Regions from separate parts of the Streptomyces sp. NPDC107521 genome, predicted to be linked through region 1. Evidence: riboswitches for the same ligand, from Rfam matches in the RefSeq annotation. Region 1 holds a riboswitch; each other region holds the start of a gene.
The links. A riboswitch is a leader RNA that binds a small molecule or an ion and turns the genes downstream of it on or off. The one in region 1 is predicted to bind cobalamin.
Positions count from the first base shown of each region.

Region 1 (6,129 bases):
GGCGTCATCAACACGCACTTCCACGCGGACTTCGTCGCCGGTCACCTGGAGGTGGCCGACCGCACCGGCGCGTGGATCGGCTACGGGCACCGGGCCGAGACCGAGTACGCGATCCGGGGGCTCGCCGAGGGCGACGTCATCGGCCTCGGCGACGTGACGCTGAAGATCATGGAGACGCCGGGCCACACGCCGGAGTCGATCAGCGTCCTGGTGTACGAGCACGCCGACGACGCCGTCCCGTACGGCGTGCTGACCGGTGACGCGCTGTTCATCGGCGACGTCGGCCGCCCGGACCTGCTGGCCTCGGTCGGGGTCACCGCCGACGAGCTGGGCGCGATGCTGCACGACAGCGTGCAGAACAAGCTGATGGGGCTGGCCGACGACGTACGGGTCTTCCCCGCCCACGGCGCCGGTTCGTCCTGCGGCAAGAACCTGTCCACCGAGCGGCAGTCGACGATCGGCGAGCAGCGCGCGACGAACTACGCCTGTGCGCCGATGAGCGAGCGGGACTTCGTCGCCCTCGTGACCGCCGGCCAGTCGGCGGCCCCCGGCTACTTCGCCTACGACGCGGACCTCAACCGCCGGGAGCGGGAGCTGTTCGACCCGGCGAGCGCGTCGCGGGCGCTGGGCGTGGCGGACTTCCTGGCCCGGCGCGCGGCGGGCGCGGTGGTGGTCGACGCGCGTGATCCGCAGGAGTTCGCCGCCGGTCACGCGCGCGGCGCGGTCAACGTGCCCGCGGACGGCCGGTTCGCCGAGCAGGCCGGCACCGTGCTGCCGTCCGGTGCGGAGCTGCTGGTCGTGGCGCCGGAGAACCGGGAGGAGGAGATCGTCACCCGGCTCGCCCGGATCGGCTTCGACCGCGTCGCCGGGTATCTGGCCGCACCCGACGAGGCGCTCGCCGCGATGGCCGACGAGGTCTCCCCGGCCAGCCGCCTGACCGCCGTCCAGCTCCGCGCCGAGCTGGACGGGCCGAACCCGCCGGTCGTCGTCGACGTCCGCAACTGCGGCGAGCGCGGCGAGAACGGGTTCATCGAGGGTGCCCTGCACATCGCCCTGGGCGAGCTGCCGCGCCGCCTCGACGAGATCCCGCGCGACAAGCCGCTGGTCCTGCACTGCGCGGGCGGTCACCGCTCCTCGATCGCCGCGAGCCTGCTGCGCCACCACGGCTTCGACGACGTCTCCGACGTGCTCGGCGGCTGGGCCGCCTGGGCCCTGGCGAACACGCCCGCCGCCGCCTGACCCGCCGCCTTCCCCTCTTCCCACCGCCGGCGTCCCGCACGGGACCTCCTTCCGGCGAGCCCTGTGCGGGCGCGCCCGCTCTCCCGCGTTCCGTTCCCGTTCCGCTGCCTCTCCACGGAGTAGTCCTCATGACCACCGACGCTTCCCGTACCTCCGTCTTCACCCCCGCCGCCCTTCAGCACCTGATCGAGACCGGTGACGGCCCCCGTCTGATCGACGTGCGGACGTCCGGCGAGTTCGAGACCGGCCACATCCCCGGCGCCCACAACGTGCCCCTGGACACCCTGCGCGAGCACCGTGCGGAGCTGCGCGGGCACCTGGACGAGGACGTGGTGCTGGTCTGCCGCGCCGGATCCCGCGCGGCGCAGGCCGAGGAGGCGCTCGCCGAGGCGGGCCTGCCGAACCTGCGGGTCCTCGACGGCGGCATGATGGCCTGGGAGGCTTCCGGCGCCCCGGTCGACCGCGGTCGGCAGCGCTGGGCACTGGAGCGTCAGGTCCGTCTCGTCGCCGGCTCGATCGTGCTCGTCAGCGGCGTCGTGGGGTTCTTCGTCCCCGGCGTGCACCTGATCGGCACCGCGATCGGCGCCGGGCTGACCTTCGCCGCGCTCAGCAACACCTGCGCCCTGGGCATGATGCTGTCCAAGCTGCCGTACAACCGGGGCCCGCGCACCGATGTCGGCACCGTCGTCGCCTCCCTGAAGAGCGGGTCCCGAGCGTCGGGGAGCGGGTCCTGAGCGTCCCGCGGCCGCCCCGGCCGACGGCCCCGGGCTGAGGGCCGTCCCGGGAACCCCGCTCGCGGTGGCCGCCCCGATGTCCTCCCCCGGCCCCGCCGGCGTCCCGCTCGGCCGGGGGCCGGGCCCGGCGGGCGGCACCGCGCGGGGCCGGCCGCCGAGGGCACCGTCCGCGCCACGCGGAGCGGGCCGCCCAGGTCCCGGCAGCCCCTCGCGGAGGCATCGCGCGGCGGAACCGCCGCCTCCCCCCGTTCTCGACGCCTCCCCGTTCTCGACGCCGCCGCCGGTGGGGCGGTCGCCGTCGACGACTCCGCTCCGCCACCGGGTCGGCCCGTCGTCACCGGCCCAGCGGGCGGCCGCCCGGTACCGCACCCGGTCCCGGGCCGCCGGTGGCCGCTCCGGCTCCCGCACGACGTACCCGCACGACCGCACGAAAGAGGTCCCGTGATGTTCCCGTTCTCCCGAGACAAGAAGCGCGTCACCGTCGAGGAGGCCCGTCGGCGCACCCTGGGCGCCGACGCCCCGGACGTCCTGCTGGACGTCCGCGAGCGGGGCGAGTGGACCGCCGGGCGGGCGCCCGGCGCGATGCACGCGCCACTGTCCGCCCTGGTCACGGGGGCGGCGCTGCCGAAGGCCGCCCGGGGCAGGCCGCTGACGGTGATATGCCGCAGCGGGAACCGCTCGCAGAAGGCCGCCGAGCTGCTCCGTGCGCGCGGCGCGGAGGCGGTGGACGTCAAGGGCGGGATGAAGCAGTGGGCCGCCGCCGGATACCCGGTGGTCGGCGGAAGCGGCGACGAGGGCTCGGTGGCATGACCGCCCTGATCCTCGCGCTGGTGGCCGGAGCCGTCGTCGGCCTGGCGCTCGGCGGCCTCGGCGGTGGCGGCAGCGTTCTGGCCGTCCCGGCCCTGACCTATCTGATCGGCATGGAGCCCGCCGAGGCGATCACCACCAGCCTGATCATCGTCACCCTGACGTCCGTCACCGCGCTCGCCGGGCACGCCCGGGACGGCAACGTGGCCTGGCGGACCGGACTGCTGTTCGCGGCGGCGGGCATCGTCCCCGCCATGCTCGCCGGTACGGCCGCCGGGCATCTGCCCCAGGCGGGGCTGACCGTCGCCTTCGCCGCCGTCGCGGGACTCGCCGCGCTGCGCATGCTGCGTCCCTCGTCCGCCGCGGCCGGGGGCGAGGTGCGCCCCGTCGGGGCCGGTGCCGCCGGTGCCGGGCTCGGCGCCGTGACCGGGCTGCTGGGTGTGGGCGGCGGATTCCTCGCCGTGCCCGCCCTGACGCGGGTGCTCAACCTCCCGATGCGCCGGGCCATCGGCACCAGTCTGCTGGTCATCACCATCAACTCCGCCGCCGCGCTCGGCGCCCGGGCCGGTACCGGAGTCCATCTGGACTGGGCCGTCATCGCGCCCTTCACCGCCGCCGCGATCCTCGGTGCCTGGGACGGCAAACGCCATGCGCGACGGCTCAGCGGCAACACGCTGCAGCGCGTCTTCGCCTACGCCCTGCTCGCGGTCGCGGCCTTCATGCTCGCCGACGCGTTCGTCTGACCCCTCCGCCGCTTCCGTGCCGCCCGCCGTGCCGGTCCCGGGCGGTGCCGCGCGGTCCCGGCTCCACCGGGCCGGGTGGGGCACCGTGGTGCGGGCGCGCCCCGCGATGGCAGGATGGCCGGCGACAAGGGCGACGGCGGAACGAGGAAGCCGGTGTGAATCCGGCGCGGTCCCGCCACTGTGATCGGCGAGCGGATCCCAGGACGGCCACGGCCCCAGCGGGCCGGAAGGCCGGGACGGGCATCGACCCGAGAGCCAGGAGACTCACGCGGTCGCCCCCTCGACGAACCACGGGGCGGATCTCCCCGGAGAGAGGAACGGCACCGCATGCCCGCGACGCCGACCGGACGAACCACTGACGGCACCCCCACCGGAGCGGCGGACGGCCCCGTGCCGTGCCGTGTCGTCGTGTGCCGCGACTGCTGCTGCGGCAGCCCCAAGGTGACCGGCGTCGACCACGCCGCCCAGACGGCGCGTCTGCGCGCCCAGGTCCCGGTGCGGGTGTCCGCCTGCCTGGACGTCTGCGACCAGGCCAACGTCGTCGTCGTACTGCCCTCCGCCGCGGGCCGGGCCGCCGGGGCCCGGCCCGTCTGGCTGGGCCTGGTCAACGACCCGGACGCGACCGAGGACGTCGCCGCCTGGGCACGCGCCGGCGGACCGGGCGTCGCGCCCCTGCCGGACATCCTCGACCTCTACGCCATCACGCCGCCGCGACGGCGTACGGCCCGACGGCGTACGGCCTCGTGATCGTGCGGACGGAGAACCGGGGAGGAGTCGGCACCGCGCACCGGGCCCGTGCCTCGTCCGCGTCCGTCACCGCCGCGCTGCGGGACGTGGCGGATCTCGGCGGCTTCTTCGCCCTGCGGACCGGCGGACGGGACGACGGCTGGCACCCGGTCGCCCGTTCCTACGCGGAGGGCTTCACCGACCTCGCCGAAGCCGTCGCCCGCCGCCACCGCACCCGGGAGCCGCGCGTCGACGTCTCCATCGCCCAGCTCGGCCATGCCGCGCGCCTCTGGTCACCGGCGCTGGCCTGCGTCGTCCTGCACGGGATCGTGCTCGACCTCGACGGGCTGCAACGGGCCGACGACGGACCGGCCCTCCGGCTGCCCCGGCCCGCCGGACTGCACGTCGACCGGCTCGACGACGGCCCCGCCCACGCGCTGTACCAGCAGGTGACACGCCATCTGTCGGCGCTGGCCGACGGCCTGCGCGTGAAGGTCGCCCCGCGGCTGCTGGACGGCAACTCGGCGTCGGCGCTCGCCGAGGCGGCCCGCGCCCTGCTGGCGCACCGCCCCGCCGCACGCGGACCGCTCACCGACCTCACGACCACGCTGCTGGACACCGGACGCCTGGCGGGCACCGGCACGCTCACCGGCCCCGACCTCACGTTCCGCCGCCTGAGCTGCTGCCTCTACTACCGCGCGCCGGACGGCTCGAAGTGCGGCGACTGCGGTCTCGCCGGCCGCGCGCGGGGGCGGGCGCCGCGGTGAGGCACGTCGGAGCGCGCCGGACAGCGGTCGGAGCGGCCCGGACCGGGGCCGGACACGGCCGCCGAAAGCCGCCCCGCCGGGTCCGTCCCTCGTGGCCCGTCGGCCCCGGCCGAGGGCGCCGGTCCCCGGCCGGTGCCCGGAAATGACCGAGGGCCGGTTCCGGATGACTCCGGAACCGGCCCCGACCCGCGACTGTCTCCAGTCGGGACGACAGGATTTGAACCTGCGACCCCTTGACCCCCAGTGAACGAAACACCGTCCACAGAGGTCTGTGAGTTCCGGGGAGTGCACAAACGTCCAGGTCAGGGCCAGCTTTTCCGGCTCGTTCCACGGAGTCCGTGAGATCTGCGTGAGACGACGAAGCCCCGGCTCGGTGGAGTTCACCGGCCGGGGCTTCGCCGCGCCTTGGGGCGGTCAGTTTTGCTCGTCGCCCTCGGCCTCTGCGCCGACGGCGGGCGGCTCGGGTTCAGCCGGGGCCGTACTGATCCGCAGGCATCCGTCCGTGCCGAACAGCTCGATCAACTGGGACAGATGGGCGCGCGCCGCGCTGCGGCCGGGGGTCTCTCCCGTGGTCACCCGCGCCCCTCCAGGTCCGCCCACACGATCTTGCCCCAGCGCCGCTCATCCGTGCCCCAGTCGGCGGCCAGCACCGCCACGAGGCGCAGACCGCGCCCGCCTTCTTCACTGTCGTCGGCTTCGCGCTGCAACGGCCGCGCCCGGGAGAGATCCGCGACGCCGACACGTACCCGCGCAGCGCCGGGACGGTCGATGACGACCCGGATGGATTCCCGCCGGGCGTGCTGCACGGCGTTGGCCACCAACTCGGAGACGATCAGCGCCCCGTCCTCGGCCAATGCGTCCAGCCCCCAGACGGCACAGGCGGTACGAAGCAGGCGCCGCGCGGTGGCTGCGCTCTCGGGCTGCCTCGGCAGGGTCTCGCTGTACCCGGGGTGCCCGGTCTGGCGGGCCCGGGTTGTAGGTTGCGGCATGTCGGTCTGCTTCCTTCAGATCGGCCAGCCCCGGGGCCGTTCGCGCGGTCGCCGGGGCGCTTCGCGTTCAGGTAACCGGGGTGCGTGATCATGCGGAGGAGCCAACCAGGGGGCCAGGGAGGGG
Region 1 covers NZ_JBVKAT010000021.1:72,421-78,549, reverse strand. Annotated here, with positions in the region: gene ACZ7LB_RS26295 (MBL fold metallo-hydrolase) at 1-1,239, shown strand, start outside; gene ACZ7LB_RS26290 (rhodanese-like domain-containing protein) at 1,368-1,973, shown strand; gene ACZ7LB_RS26285 (rhodanese-like domain-containing protein) at 2,418-2,783, shown strand; gene ACZ7LB_RS26280 (sulfite exporter TauE/SafE family protein) at 2,780-3,523, shown strand; cobalamin riboswitch at 3,668-3,788, shown strand; gene ACZ7LB_RS26275 ((2Fe-2S) ferredoxin domain-containing protein) at 3,851-4,270, shown strand; gene ACZ7LB_RS26270 ((2Fe-2S)-binding protein) at 4,267-5,016, shown strand; gene ACZ7LB_RS26265 (hypothetical protein) at 5,431-5,592, opposite strand; gene ACZ7LB_RS26260 (ATP-binding protein) at 5,589-6,005, opposite strand.

Region 2 (6,129 bases), on a different contig from region 1:
GGGCTGGTGCTGCTGTTCGCCGCCGCCCAGCCCGCGCCGTCCCGGCTCCCCTCCCCCACCTCGGCGGCGGGCTGACCCGGCACGGCGGAAGGACCCTCGACGGGGACACGGTCCACCGGCGCCCGCCGACACACGGCGGGCGCCGTCCGCCGTCGATACGCCGACGGGGACACCGGGCCGTACGGAGGAGACGCGCCCTCGGCCCGGACGGCGGGCGCGGACCCCGCGAACGGCGTCCGGCGCCCGGCCCCGAAAGGCGGGCGGGCGGGCGACGGCATCCGGGACGGCCGGCGAAGTCCGGGGCGGCGGTCGGCGCCCCCGACGCCCCCGATACGCACGAGGCGGGCCGCGGAGCCCTTCACGGCCCCGCGGCCCGCCTCGTCATGGACCCGGCGCGCGGTCAGTGCCAGCTCTCGTCGTCGCCCCGGAACATCCGGGCGGCGTGCGGGGCGGTGGGCGGCTTCATGGCGTGCGGACGGACCACATGGTTGTTCGGCATTTCTTCTCCCCCTCGCGGAATGTTGGCACTTACGCTAGAGAAGAGGGATTTCCGCTCATTATCGTTCAGCCTTCCGGTAAAGAAAGACAATCCTCCCCAACCGGAATGCCACCGTTTTCCTTTCCGTCCACCGGTCGCCCGCGCCCGGCTTCCTTACCGGAAAGTTCCGCGAGGGCGGTGCGCGCCCGCGCCCTCCACTTCGGCACACCGATGCGGTCGAAATCCGCCAATGCCCCGAGGAGATACCGCCGGGCCTCGTCCGGGTCGCCGCATTTCCCGCCGAGGGTGCCCAGGGCGAGCTTGATGCGGCCCTCGACGAGCGGGCTGTCCAGCAGCGCGGCCACCTCCATGGCCTGGTGCAGCGTCGCCCGCGCCTCCCGCCACCGCCCGGCGCCCGTCCGCGCCTCGCCGAGGGCGAGCAGCCCGTGGGCCAGACCGAGGGTGTCCATCTGCCCCCGCACGATGTGGATGACCCGCAGCAGGGCCTCCTCGGCGAGCACGTACTCGCCGCGCGCCAGGTGCACCCGGGCCAGCCGGTGGGTGCCCAGGGCCAGGCTGCGCGCGCCGCCCTCCCCGATGGCGGCGGAGACCCGTACGGACTCCTCGCTGAGCCGCTGCGCCGCGTCGACGTCGTCCTGGTCGAGGCGGATCTGCGCCATGTTGTTCAGGACGTGGGCCTCCGAGGAGCGGTCGCCGACGGCCCGGAAGACGGTCAGCGCGGCGGTGCTGTGCCGCATGGCGGAGTCCAGTTCGCCGCGCATCTCGTCGATCATCGCCATGTTGCGCAGGACCAGGGCCCGGCCGTGCGCCTCCCCGGCCTGCTCGTGCAGGCGCAGGGCCCGGGTGAAGAGGTGGTAGGCGGTGGTGAAGTCCCGCAGCCGCATCTCCAGGGCGCCCAGGACGTGCAGCATGGCCGCCTCGCCGCGGGCGTTCCCGGCGGCGCGGACGGCGGCGAGCGAGCGCTCGGCGCACTCCCGCCAGTCGTCGAGGTAGTTGCGGGTCTCGAAGAGGACCAGGACACAGAGGGTGAGGTCCCAGGCGAACTCGTCCATGCCGGCGGAGGCGGTCCGGGCGACGACCGCGACCAGGGAGAGCCGTTCGGCCTCCAGCCAGTCCAGGGGGCGGGCCAGCAGCCGGCCGGTCGTCTCGGGGTCGAGCCGCCGCCGGGCGACGGTCCCGTGGATGATGCTGAAGTCCCCGCCGTAGGAACGCCGGTGGGCCTCGGCGGCGAGGAACAGATAGGTGCGGTGGACGCGGTCGAGGACGGCGTCGCGCTCCCGCTCGCTCTCCTCCTGGGCGCGCTCCCGGGCGAACAGCCGGAGCAGGCTGGGGAACCGGTAGCGGGTGTGACCGGCCGTGTCGGGCCCGACGACGTCGAGGAACCGGGCGTCGACCAGTTCCTCTATCAGGCGTTCACCGGTGTGCGGGTCGGTGTCGAGCAGGGCGGCGGCCACCCAGGGGGCGAAGTCCGGGACGTCCAGCAGGCCGAGTCCGCGGTAGAGCCGGGCGGTCTGCTCGGCGAGCCCCCGGTAGGTCAGCGCGAAGCTGGCCCGGACCTGCGACTCGCCCTGGCTCAGTTCGTCGAGGCGGCTGCGTTCGTCGCTGAGCCGGCGCACCAGATGGGCCACCGACCAGTGCGGCTTCGAGGCGAGACGGGCCCCGGCGATGCGCAGGGCCAGGGGCAGCAGGTCGCACAGTTCGGCGAGGGTGACGGTGGCGCCGGGCTCGTCGGCGACGCGGTCCTCGCCGACGATGCCTCCCAGCAGTTCGACCGCCTCGTGCGGGGAGAGCGGCCCGAGCCGCACCCAGGCCCTCGGCGGCCAGGCCACCAGCTCCGGTAACTGTTCGCGCCCCGTGACCAGGACGCAGCACCCGGCGCCGCTGGGCAGCAGCGGCCGGACCTGGGCGTGGCTGCGGACGTTGTCGAGGACGACGAGGACCCGCCGGTCGGCGAGGAGGCTGCGGTAGAGGGCCGCGCGCTCCTCCGGGGCGGCGGGGATCTGGGCGGCGGGCACGGCGAGGGAGCGCAGGAAGCGGCCCAGCACCTCACCGGCCAGGGTGGGTTCGAGGCGCTCGTCGTAGCCGTGCAGGTCGGCGAAGAGCTGGCCGTCGGGGAAGAGGCCCGCGACGCTGTGCCCCCAGTGCACGGCCAGGCTGGTCTTGCCGACGCCGCCGACGCCGGTGATCAGGCCGGTGGCCGGGCCGCCCGCGGTGCGGTCGGGATCCAGCAGGGCGCCCAGCCGGGCCAGTTCCTCCTTGCGCCCGGCCAACCGCGAGACGTCGGGCGGCAGTTCCAGCGGGGGGCAGGCCGGGGTGTGCGGGGTGACCGGCTCGGGCTCCGGTTCGGGCGCGGAGAGCGACGGCCGGTCCTGGAGGATGGCCTGGTGCAGTTCGGCCAGGGCGGGGCCCGGCTCGATGCCGAGTTCCTCCTTGAGCCGCCGGCGCCCCTCCTGGAACGTCTCCAGCGCCTCGGCCCGCCGCCCGGAGCGGTACTGGGCGGTGATGAGCTGGTGGCGGGCTCGTTCGCGCAGCGGGTGTCTGCGGACCATGGCCGCGAGGTCGGGCAGCGCCCGCTGGTGGTCGCCGAGTTGGAGCCGCACCTCGGTGGCGTTCTCGAAGGTGTTGAGCCGCAACTCCTCCAGCCGGTGGGCCTCGTCCTCGGCGCGGTGGGCGGTGACACCGGCGAACGGCCGTCCGCGCCAGAGCCGCAGCGCCTCCGTGTAGGCGCGGGCGGCCTCGGACAGCCGCTCCTCGCGCACCGCCGCCTCGGCCGCGGCGACGAGCCCGGCGAACTCGACGGTGTCGAGCGAGTGCCGGCCGAGCCGCAGCAGGTAGCCGGGGTGGGCGGTGACGATGATCTCGTCCGGACAGCCGACGCTCTTGAAGACCTTGCGCAGGGCCGCGATGCAGATGGAGACCTGGGTGCGCGCGGTGGCGGGCGGCCGCTCGTCCCACACGGCGTCGATCAGGGTGTCGACCGGGACGACATGGCCGGGCGCGAGCAGCAGGAGCGTGAGAATGGTGCGGTGCCGGTGGCCGCCGAGGGAAACCTGATCCTCTCCGGCGCGCACGTCGAGCGGTCCCAGGACGCGGAATTCCAGCCGCTTCTCCATGTACCCCTTGCCCCCCGTGCTTCCCGGACGGCGGAAGCAGTAGTCCGACCGCCCTGATTGCCACCCCGACCCAGGACGCCACCCCCCACGCGGCCAACGATACGACGACGAATGCGGCTACCGAGCGGTAACGCGGGGCGAACCGTCGGTAAGGGAGACGCATCCGGCCGGAATGGGGCTCGTGCGGGAAACTCTCCGCAGGCGTAAGTGAGCGGTGTTCAGTTTTCCACCGGCATTTTCCGGCCGAATTGCGCCACCCCGGAAGAAGAAACTCCACGCGCCACCCGCGCCCACGGTCCGACGCCCGTCGCACGACGCGGGCACGGCCGGGGGACGACCCGGGGGCGGGGCCGCGGGCGGGGCCCGGCCCGGGTGCGGCGAGGGGGGCCGGACGTCCGGAGGCGGTCGAGAGGGCCCGGCCCGGAGGCGGGCGGGCAGGGCGGGATCGGGCCGACGCACGGACGGCGCCCGGCGGCGGGACCGGAAGGCGTACGGACGGGCGCCGGACGGCAGGACCGCGCGACGTACGGGACGGGCCGGACGCCGGCGACGGGGCGGGACGCCGACGACGGCGGAGCGGGACGGGGCGGCGGCATACGGACGGAGGCCGGACCGGGCGGCACGGCCGGCGGCCGGACGGGGCCGCCGGGCGGCACTCGGTTCCGGACCGGACGACGGCACCGGACGGCGTACGGGCGGGGCCGGACGGCGCGACCGGACCGCGTACGGTCCCGGACCCGACGGCGCGAAGGGCGGCATCCGGTCCCGCACCGGACCGCCCATCGGCGGGCGTGTCCCGCGTACGCCGACGGGGCCCGCCTCCCCCTGGCGTCCCGGCCGGTCAGGGGCGCCGCGTAGGCTGACCGGGCAGCCGGTTCGCCCCGTCGGCCCGACGGGAGGCGTCGCAAGAGGGAACCCGGTGGGAATCCGGGACTGCCCCGCAGCGGTGAGCGGGAACGACCGCCGTCATACAGCACTGGCCCCGGACGGGGCCGGGAAGCGACGGCCAGTAGGAGCCCTCCGGGAGGAGTGGCGCGCCCGCGAGTCCGAAGACCTGCCCGCTGCCCGCGCCCGGGACGTCCGGCGCGCGGAAACGTTCCGCCGCGACTCGCGAAGGAGAGTTGACGTGGCCGATCCCACCGTCACCGTCCCCGCCCCCGTATCCACCACCCGTCGTACCAAGACCCCGGACGACTCACGGGTGGTCCTCGCCCACATCATGAGCGAGCACGACACCAATCTGTACGGCACCATCCACGGCGGTGTGATGATGCGGCTCATCGACGACGCGGCGGCCGCCGCCGCGGGGCGGCACGCGGGCGGCCCCGCCGTCACCGCCTCGGTCGACCGGATGACCTTCCTGGCCCCCGTGCGGGCCGGCGACCTGCTGAGCGTCGGGGCGGCCCTCCGGCGGGCCGGACGGACGTCGATGACGGTCGGGGTCCGGGTGACCGCCGAACGCTGGAACCACTCGGGTCCGACGACGGAGGTCGCCACGGCGACACTGACCTTCGTCGCCATCGACGCCGACGGCACCCCCCGCCCCGTCCCCGCGCTCGCCTCCCCGCCGCCGGCCGGGGACTGACCCCCGCCCGGTCGGGCCGGGGCCGCCCGGGGCCGTACCGACCGCCCGGGACGGAACCCCCCGGACGGCCCGCCCCGTCTCCGCGTCACTCCCGCCCTCCGCGTCACTCCGTCCGGGGCGGCGGGGTGACACGGACGGGAGGCGCCGCGCACCGCCGTCGGACCGGATCGGTACGCGGGTCGACGACCCAGTGGTTGCTCCTCAGGACCCGGTCGGCGAAGGGCACGTCCTCCTCCCCCAGGAAGCGGAACCCGAGACCGCGGCAGATGCCGTTCGACGGGGCGTTCGTCGTCGCGGGGAAGGCGTGGACGAGCCCCCACCGGCCGTCGTCGCGGGCCTGTTCGAGCAGCATGCGGACGCCCCGCCTGCCGAACCCCCGTCCCTGGAACTCGGGCAGCACCATCCACCCGATCTCGGAGATCAGCCCGGCCCCGGTGTGGTGGGGCCACAGGGTGACGGTGCCCGCGACCGTCCCCGGTCGGGCCGCGTCGGGCACGATCATCCTGGTCCAGTCGGTCCCGGCCCGCGCCCGCTCGACATCGCGCCGGACCTTCTCCTCCATGCCCTCCCGGGGCAACGGACCGCCCAGCTCGGCCATCATCACCGGATCGCACCGCATCCTGACGTAGGCGTCGACGTCCCCGTACTCGACATCACGCAACAGCATCCGTATCCCCTTCCCTCCACGGGCGGGCGCAGCGCCCCGCCTTCGCCCTCGTCGTCCTCATTCCCCCGGTCCGGCACGCGGACGGGCCTCCCCGCGCCCCGCCGTGGCCGTCGGTTCACCATCACGACCGAAGCCGCGACGCACCGCACTCACCATGTGACCCCGGAGTACCCCCGACCGACACCCCCGGCACACGGACGCCACCGAGTGAAGCCGTCCCACGCCGAACGGGCCAAGTGCCCACGGCTTCCCTTCCGCGCCGACC
Region 2 covers NZ_JBVKAT010000008.1:7,109-13,237, forward strand. Annotated here, with positions in the region: gene ACZ7LB_RS14140 (AfsR/SARP family transcriptional regulator) at 1-75, shown strand, start outside; gene ACZ7LB_RS14145 (AfsR/SARP family transcriptional regulator) at 565-3,612, opposite strand; cobalamin riboswitch at 4,468-4,688, shown strand; gene ACZ7LB_RS14150 (acyl-CoA thioesterase) at 4,739-5,197, shown strand; gene ACZ7LB_RS14155 (GNAT family N-acetyltransferase) at 5,301-5,864, opposite strand.
Region 2: it holds a riboswitch for cobalamin, as region 1 does, so the genes downstream of both, ACZ7LB_RS14150 (acyl-CoA thioesterase) here and ACZ7LB_RS26275 ((2Fe-2S) ferredoxin domain-containing protein) in region 1, are expected to answer to the same signal.

Region 3 (6,129 bases), on a different contig from region 1:
TGGCCCGGGCGACGGGATGCGGGGCCGCCCGGGGCACCGGGGACATCTGCGCCCCGGGGCACCGGCACCCGGTGATCAGCGGTGGCCCCGGGGGCTTCGGTGCTGGCCCCGGCGGTGGGGGAGGGAGCCGCGGGGGGCTCCCGGGCGGGGGTCCCCGGTGCGTTCCGGCAGCCAGAAGCGGCGGGAGAACACCTTCTGCTCGTCCTTCGTGCGCAGCCGCTTCAGCTCCGAGGTGAACGCGCCCCGGTACCGGGCCCCCGCGCGCTGGACGAGGGTCGCCGCGTGGGCGTCGAGGCTGGCCTCCTCCAGGGCGAGGACGTGGCCGGCGACGGTCTCGGCCGGCAGCAGGGAGAGGCACACCTCCGTCAGGCGGTCGAAGACGAAGTCCCGCAGGGGGGCGAACGGGCTGTCCGCCAGGGCCATCTGCCGGAGCAGGATGGCGATCTCGCCGCCGTCCCGCTCCGCCCCGCCCCCGCGGAGCACCGCGTCGAGCTGCTCCGGGAGGTACGCCGAGGCGAGCGCCAGGACCAGCCGGGCGACCATCGCCGTCGGCATCGTGCGGGCGCGCACCAGCAGCGCGTCCGGCGCGAGTTCGGGGGCGCCGCCCTGGTGCAGGATGGCGAGGAACCGCCCGGCGTGCCCGGTGGGCCGGTTCTCCAGGGTGAAGGCCAGCACCGTCTCCGCGCGCGCGGGCAGCGCCACGTCGTTCAGCGTCCGGAAGAGGAGCGCCGCGTCCCCGGGGCCGGTCGTCCCGGCCGCGTGCCCCAGCACCCAGGCAACCTCGTGGTGCCTCCCGTCGAGGGCGCGCAGCAGCGCGAGGAAGTCGTCCCGGGTCCGGGCGGCGGCCGAGACGACCAGCACGTCGCACGCGAGCACGCCGTTGCCGGTCGCGTGCAGGTCGTTGATCAGGGTGGCCACGTCGGCGGGCGCGCGGGTCAGCGCGGCGCGTTCGAGCACCGCCGCGGCGGCCGTGTGATTGCGCACCACGCGTAAGGCGGAGACCAGGGCCACCAGATGGCCGCTGCTGCACGACTGGGCGTTGTCGAACACGAAGTCGGCGTCCCGCAGCAGCCCCCGGGACGAGAGGGTGTCGATCAGCTCCGTGACGTCGGTGGCCGGGCGGACGGAGACGGTCTCCGCCTGGAGGACGTGGGTGAGGCCGTGCCGGCCGTTCTCGCCGAGCCCGCGGCTGATCTCCACGATGTCCGACACCGGGCGTTCGGCCGCCGCCGCGCGCAGGGCCAGCGGCAGCACGGCGGCCCCCGGTCCGGTCAGCACCAGCTCCACCGCCTCCAGCACCTGAGCCACCTCGCGCGTGGCGAGGAACGCGCCGAGCACCACGGCGACGTGCTCGGGGAGGTGCTCTCGGTGCAGGGCGGCCACGAACGCGGCGGTGTCGCGCGGGGTGTGCAGCCGGACCGACGCCCCCAGCAGCCGGGCGCCGAGGTCGTGCAGCCGGGAGCGTTCCAGTTCCGCCGCGAGCCGGCCGAGTTCGTCGACCGGGCGGGTGAGCACCAGGACGGGCAGCGCCGCCTGGGCGTGCGCCCCCAGTCCCGCCCCGTCCAGGCCCGCCAGCAGGGCGCCGACCTCCTGGACCGGCCGGGTCCTGCTGACGGAGGTGACCAGTTCGCTGGCCATGGCGCGCTGGGTCCGCGACTCCAGGTCGCCGACGACACTGACCAGTTCCGGCACCGAGGCGGTGCGGTCGGTGGCCTCCAGCGCCGCCATCAGCGACGGGACGACCGCCGCCTCCTCCCAGAGCTCCTGCACGGTCTCCAGCTGCGATTCCAGGACGCAGCACTGGTTCTCCGCGGCGATCAGCTCGGCGCGGGTGACGGCCAGCACCTCCTCCAGGTAGGTGATCTCCTGGCGGAGGTCCCGGCACTCGCGGCCCAGTTCCTCGTACTCGCCCTGCCACACGTCGATCTCGGCCCGGTGCGCCTGTGTCCGCCGGTCGAGTTCGACGGCGAGGGCGCGGCTGCGGGCCTCCGCCTCGGACAGCCGCCGCACGCGGTCGTGCAGCGCCTCCTCCAGGGCCTGGGCGTGCGCCTGCTTGCGCCGGGCCTCCTCGTCGGCCCGGGCGAGCTGGTCCTCCAGCTTCTGCCGCTTCCCGGCCGGCCTGTTGGACCGCAGCGCCTCGCGGTGCAGTTCCCGCAGCCGCTGCTCCGCCTCGGGCGTGAGGGCCATCCCCTCCTCCCGGAGGTCGGCGACGAGGGTGGCGACGAAGTCCCACCCCGGGAGGCGGTCGCCCTTCAGGTAGCGGGTCAGGGTGCTGGGGTCCACGTGCCGCCGCGCGGCGTACCGCCGGACGCTCACCCCCAGCCGGAGGAAGATCATCCGCAGGTCCTCGACGAAGGCCCGCTTCTCCGGTACGAGGTCCTCCCCGAGCGGTGCCAAGCGCGCCGCGCCCACCGCGTCCCGTGTGCCCATGCTCCACCCACCGTCCCCTCAACAGGGCCCAGTATCACGTCCGTTGGGGCTTCCGGCGGCGAGCTTCCGTTGCCATCCACGAACGGCAACGGTCGGCCCGCTGCCGACCTCGGGTGTCAACGCGGAGGGGATTCCCGGCGGCGCCCGCGCCCCGGCACGCTGGGGTCCGGGCCGGCCCACGGAGAACTCCGACACACGCGGGAGGAACACGCAGATGAACGATCACGGTGCCCCGGTGCGGGAACAGCCCCCGCCACCGGCCCCGCCGCCCCTCTGGCGGCGGCTCTGCCAGCGGGCGCTCCTGGGAGCCACCGGGGCGCTCGGCGCCGCAGCGGTCACCTGGCTGAGGGCCTGGTGGGAGGACCACAGCGGGTAGCCGGGGCCGTTGCCGGGTCCGGGGTTCCGGCCACCGCCCGGCACCCGGCACCCGGCACCCGGCACCCGGGGGCAGGGGGCCGGGGGCAGGGGCCGGGGGCAGGTCCGCCACCGGCCCCCGGGGCGGGAGGCCGGGCCCGGGTGCGCTGCCCGACACCCGGGGCCCCTGGCCGCCGCCCCGGGTTTCCGGGCCGCCGCCCCGGGTTTCCGGGCCGCCGCCCGGCCCGCGGGACCAGGGGCCGAGCCGCCTGCCGCCCGGCCCGCGGGACCAGGCTGCCGCCGGAACCGCGCGGCGGCCGGGGCATCACGGCTCCGGAATCGCGCGGCACCTGAGGCACCGTGGGTCCGGGCCCTCACGGGGGCCGCGCGTCGCCGGGTGGGGGCCCGCGCGGGGTCCCGGGCACGGTGGGTCCGGGCACGGTGGGTCCGGGCCCGCACGTGTCCAGGCCGTCGCCGGACCGGGACCGGCGCGGGGCCGGCCGCCGCCGGAAGCGCGGAGCCGCCGCACCGGGCGCGGGCACGTGGGCCGGAACGGGACCACCGGCCACCCCCGCCCACTCGCGTCCCGGCACCCCCGCGCCCGCGTCCCGGCTCCGGACCCGCACCCCGCCCCCGAGCCCGACGGCCGGTCCCGCACCGCTCCCCGGCCGGGCCCCGGGCCCGCTGCCCGGCGGGGCCGGGCACGGCCCCGGCGCGCACGCCCCGGGCCCCTCGCCGGCCGCCCCCGCGCGCGGCCGGGCCGGGCCCCGGCCCGACCACCCTGTCGGCGCCGAACGCGGGAAACGTACTATCGCCAGGTCATCGCCGCGACGGGAGTCAGGAAGCCGGTGCGAGTCCGGCACGGTCCCGCCACTGTGACCGGGGAGCGCGTCCGCTCCGCACACCGTCGTGTGCGAAGGGGCGTCGACCCGGGAGTCAGGACACTGGTCCGTCGCGGGCCCATTCCGAGGAGCGCGGACTCCCCAGGAGGCTCTACGTGTACGACGGCATGCCCCATGCCCCCCTGTCCTCTTCCACCCCCGCCCGTCGGCGCCGCCCGGCGCGTGCCGCGGCCGCCGCCCTCACCGCGGCCGTCGCCCTGCTCGCCGGATGCGGACCGGCCGACGACGGCGACGGGAAGCCGGCGGCCCGGCCCGCCGCCGGGTTCCCCGTCACCGTCGACAACTGCGGTGTGCGCACCACGTACGACCGGCCGCCGTCCCGGGTGGTCACCATCCATCAGCACCCGGCGGAGCTCATGCTCTCCCTCGGCCTGGCGGACCGCATGGTCGGCACGGCCTTCCCCGACTCCGCCGTCCTGCCCGAGTTGGCCGAGGAGTACGCGGCCGTCCCGGAACTGGCCGCGCGGGAGCCGTCGTTCGAGACCGTGCTGGAGGCCGATCCCGACCTCGTCTACGGCGGCTACGCCAGCGCCTTCGACGAGAGCCAGGGCCGGTCCCGCAAGGCCTTCGCCGACGCCGGGATCAACACCCACCTCAACCGCGAGTACTGCGGCGGGAAGCGGGTGACGATGCGGGACACCTACGACGAGATCCGCACCATCGGCACCGTCTTCGGCGTCCCGGACCGGGCCGGGAAGCTGGTCGCCGACCTGGAGGACCGCGTCGAGGGGGCCGTCACCGCCGTGCGCGGCGAGCCCGAGGTGCCCGTCTTCGTGTACGACAGCGGCGACAAGACCGCCTTCACCGCGGGCGGCCGGAGCCTGGGCACCGAACTGATCCGGCTGGCCGGCGGCCGGAACGTCTTCGCCGACCTCGACGACGTCTTCGGCGACGTCTCCTGGGAGCAGGTCGTGGCGCGCGCCCCCGAGGTCATCGCCATCTACGACTACGCCGACGACAGCGCCGGGAGCGTCGAGCGGAAGAAGCGGTTCCTGCTGTCCCAGCCCGCGCTCGCCGACGTGCCCGCGATCCGGGACAAGCGGTTCGTCGTCCTGCCGCTGACCGCCACCCTGGTCGGCATCCGCTCGGCGCACGCGGTCGAGGACCTGGCCCGCGGGCTGCACCCCGAGAGCTTCCGGTGACCCGCGCCGCCCCCGGGGCCCGGGCCCCGGGGGGAGGACGGCGGCGGACCCCCGGGCGGAACGCGGACCCCTCCGGGCCGGACCCGGACCGCGCCGCCCCGGACCCCGACCGCGCGGAACCGGCCCCCGACCCCACCGGTCCCCCACAGGAGCCCACCGGTCCCCCGCCGGGGCCTGGCGGATCCCCACCGGGGCCCACCGGCACCGGCACCCGGACCGGGACCGGGACCGCCGAGAACCTCGGCACCGGAGCCGCCGAGGCCCCCGGCACCGGGCCCGCCCAGGACCCCGCCGAGCCCGCCGAGCCCGCCGCGCGCCGTACCGCCCCGGCCGTCGCCCTGCTCGTGCTCGGCGCCCTGCTCCTCGTCTCCCTCACGGCGGGCCTGGCGGTCGGCTCCGTGCGGGTCCCGCCGGGCCAGGTGTGGGGCATCGTGGCGCACGCGCTCGGCGCCGCCCCGGGGGAACCGGACTGGCCGCGGGCGCGGGAGACCATCGTGCTGGACGTCCGGGCGCCGCGGGTGCTGCTCGGCGCGGTGACCGGCGCCGGGCTCGCGGTGGTCGGCACCGCGTTGCAGGCCCTGGTGCGCAATCCGCTCGCCGAGCCCTATCTGCTGGGCGTCTCCTCGGGCGCCTCCCTCGGCGCGGTCACCGTGATCGTCTTCGGTGTCACCCTGTTCGGCCCGGTCTCCCTGCCGCTGGCCGCGTTCCTCGGCGCGCTCGCCGCGCTGGTCCTCGTCTACGCCACCGCGCGCACCGGCGGGCGGATCACCTCCGCCCGCCTGGTGCTGTCCGGGGTGGCCGTCGCGGCGGTGCTCACCGCGGTCCTCGACCTGCTGCTGCTCACCACCGACCGGGGCAACGAGGCCCGCGCGGTGCTCGCGTGGACCCTCGGCGGGCTCGGCGGGGTCGCCTGGGACACCCTGTGGCTGCCCTGCGCGGCCCTGCTGCTCGGGCTCGGGGTGCTCATGGCGCAGGCCCGGCGGCTGAACCTGCTGCTGGCCGGGGAGGAGGCGGCCACCACCATGGGGCTGGACGTGGGCCGGTTCCGCGCCCGGATGTTCGTCCTGCTCTCCCTGGTCACCGGCGTCCTGGTGGCGGCGACCGGGCCGATCGGGTTCGTCGGCCTGATGATGCCGCACATCGTGCGGCTGTTCGTCGGCGGCGACCACCGCCGGGTGCTGCCGACGGCGGCGCTCGGCGGGGCGGTCTTCCTCGTCTGGGCGGACATCGCGGCGCGCACCGTCGCCGCCCCGCTGGAGATCCCCGTAGGGGTGCTCACGGCGCTGTGCGGGGGCCCGTTC
Region 3 covers NZ_JBVKAT010000002.1:308,993-315,121, forward strand. Annotated here, with positions in the region: gene ACZ7LB_RS04490 (hypothetical protein) at 76-2,430, opposite strand; gene ACZ7LB_RS04495 (hypothetical protein) at 2,645-2,806, shown strand; cobalamin riboswitch at 3,584-3,751, shown strand; gene ACZ7LB_RS04500 (ABC transporter substrate-binding protein) at 3,782-4,828, shown strand; gene ACZ7LB_RS04505 (FecCD family ABC transporter permease) at 4,825-6,129, shown strand, end outside.
Region 3: it holds a riboswitch for cobalamin, as region 1 does, so the genes downstream of both, ACZ7LB_RS04500 (ABC transporter substrate-binding protein) here and ACZ7LB_RS26275 ((2Fe-2S) ferredoxin domain-containing protein) in region 1, are expected to answer to the same signal.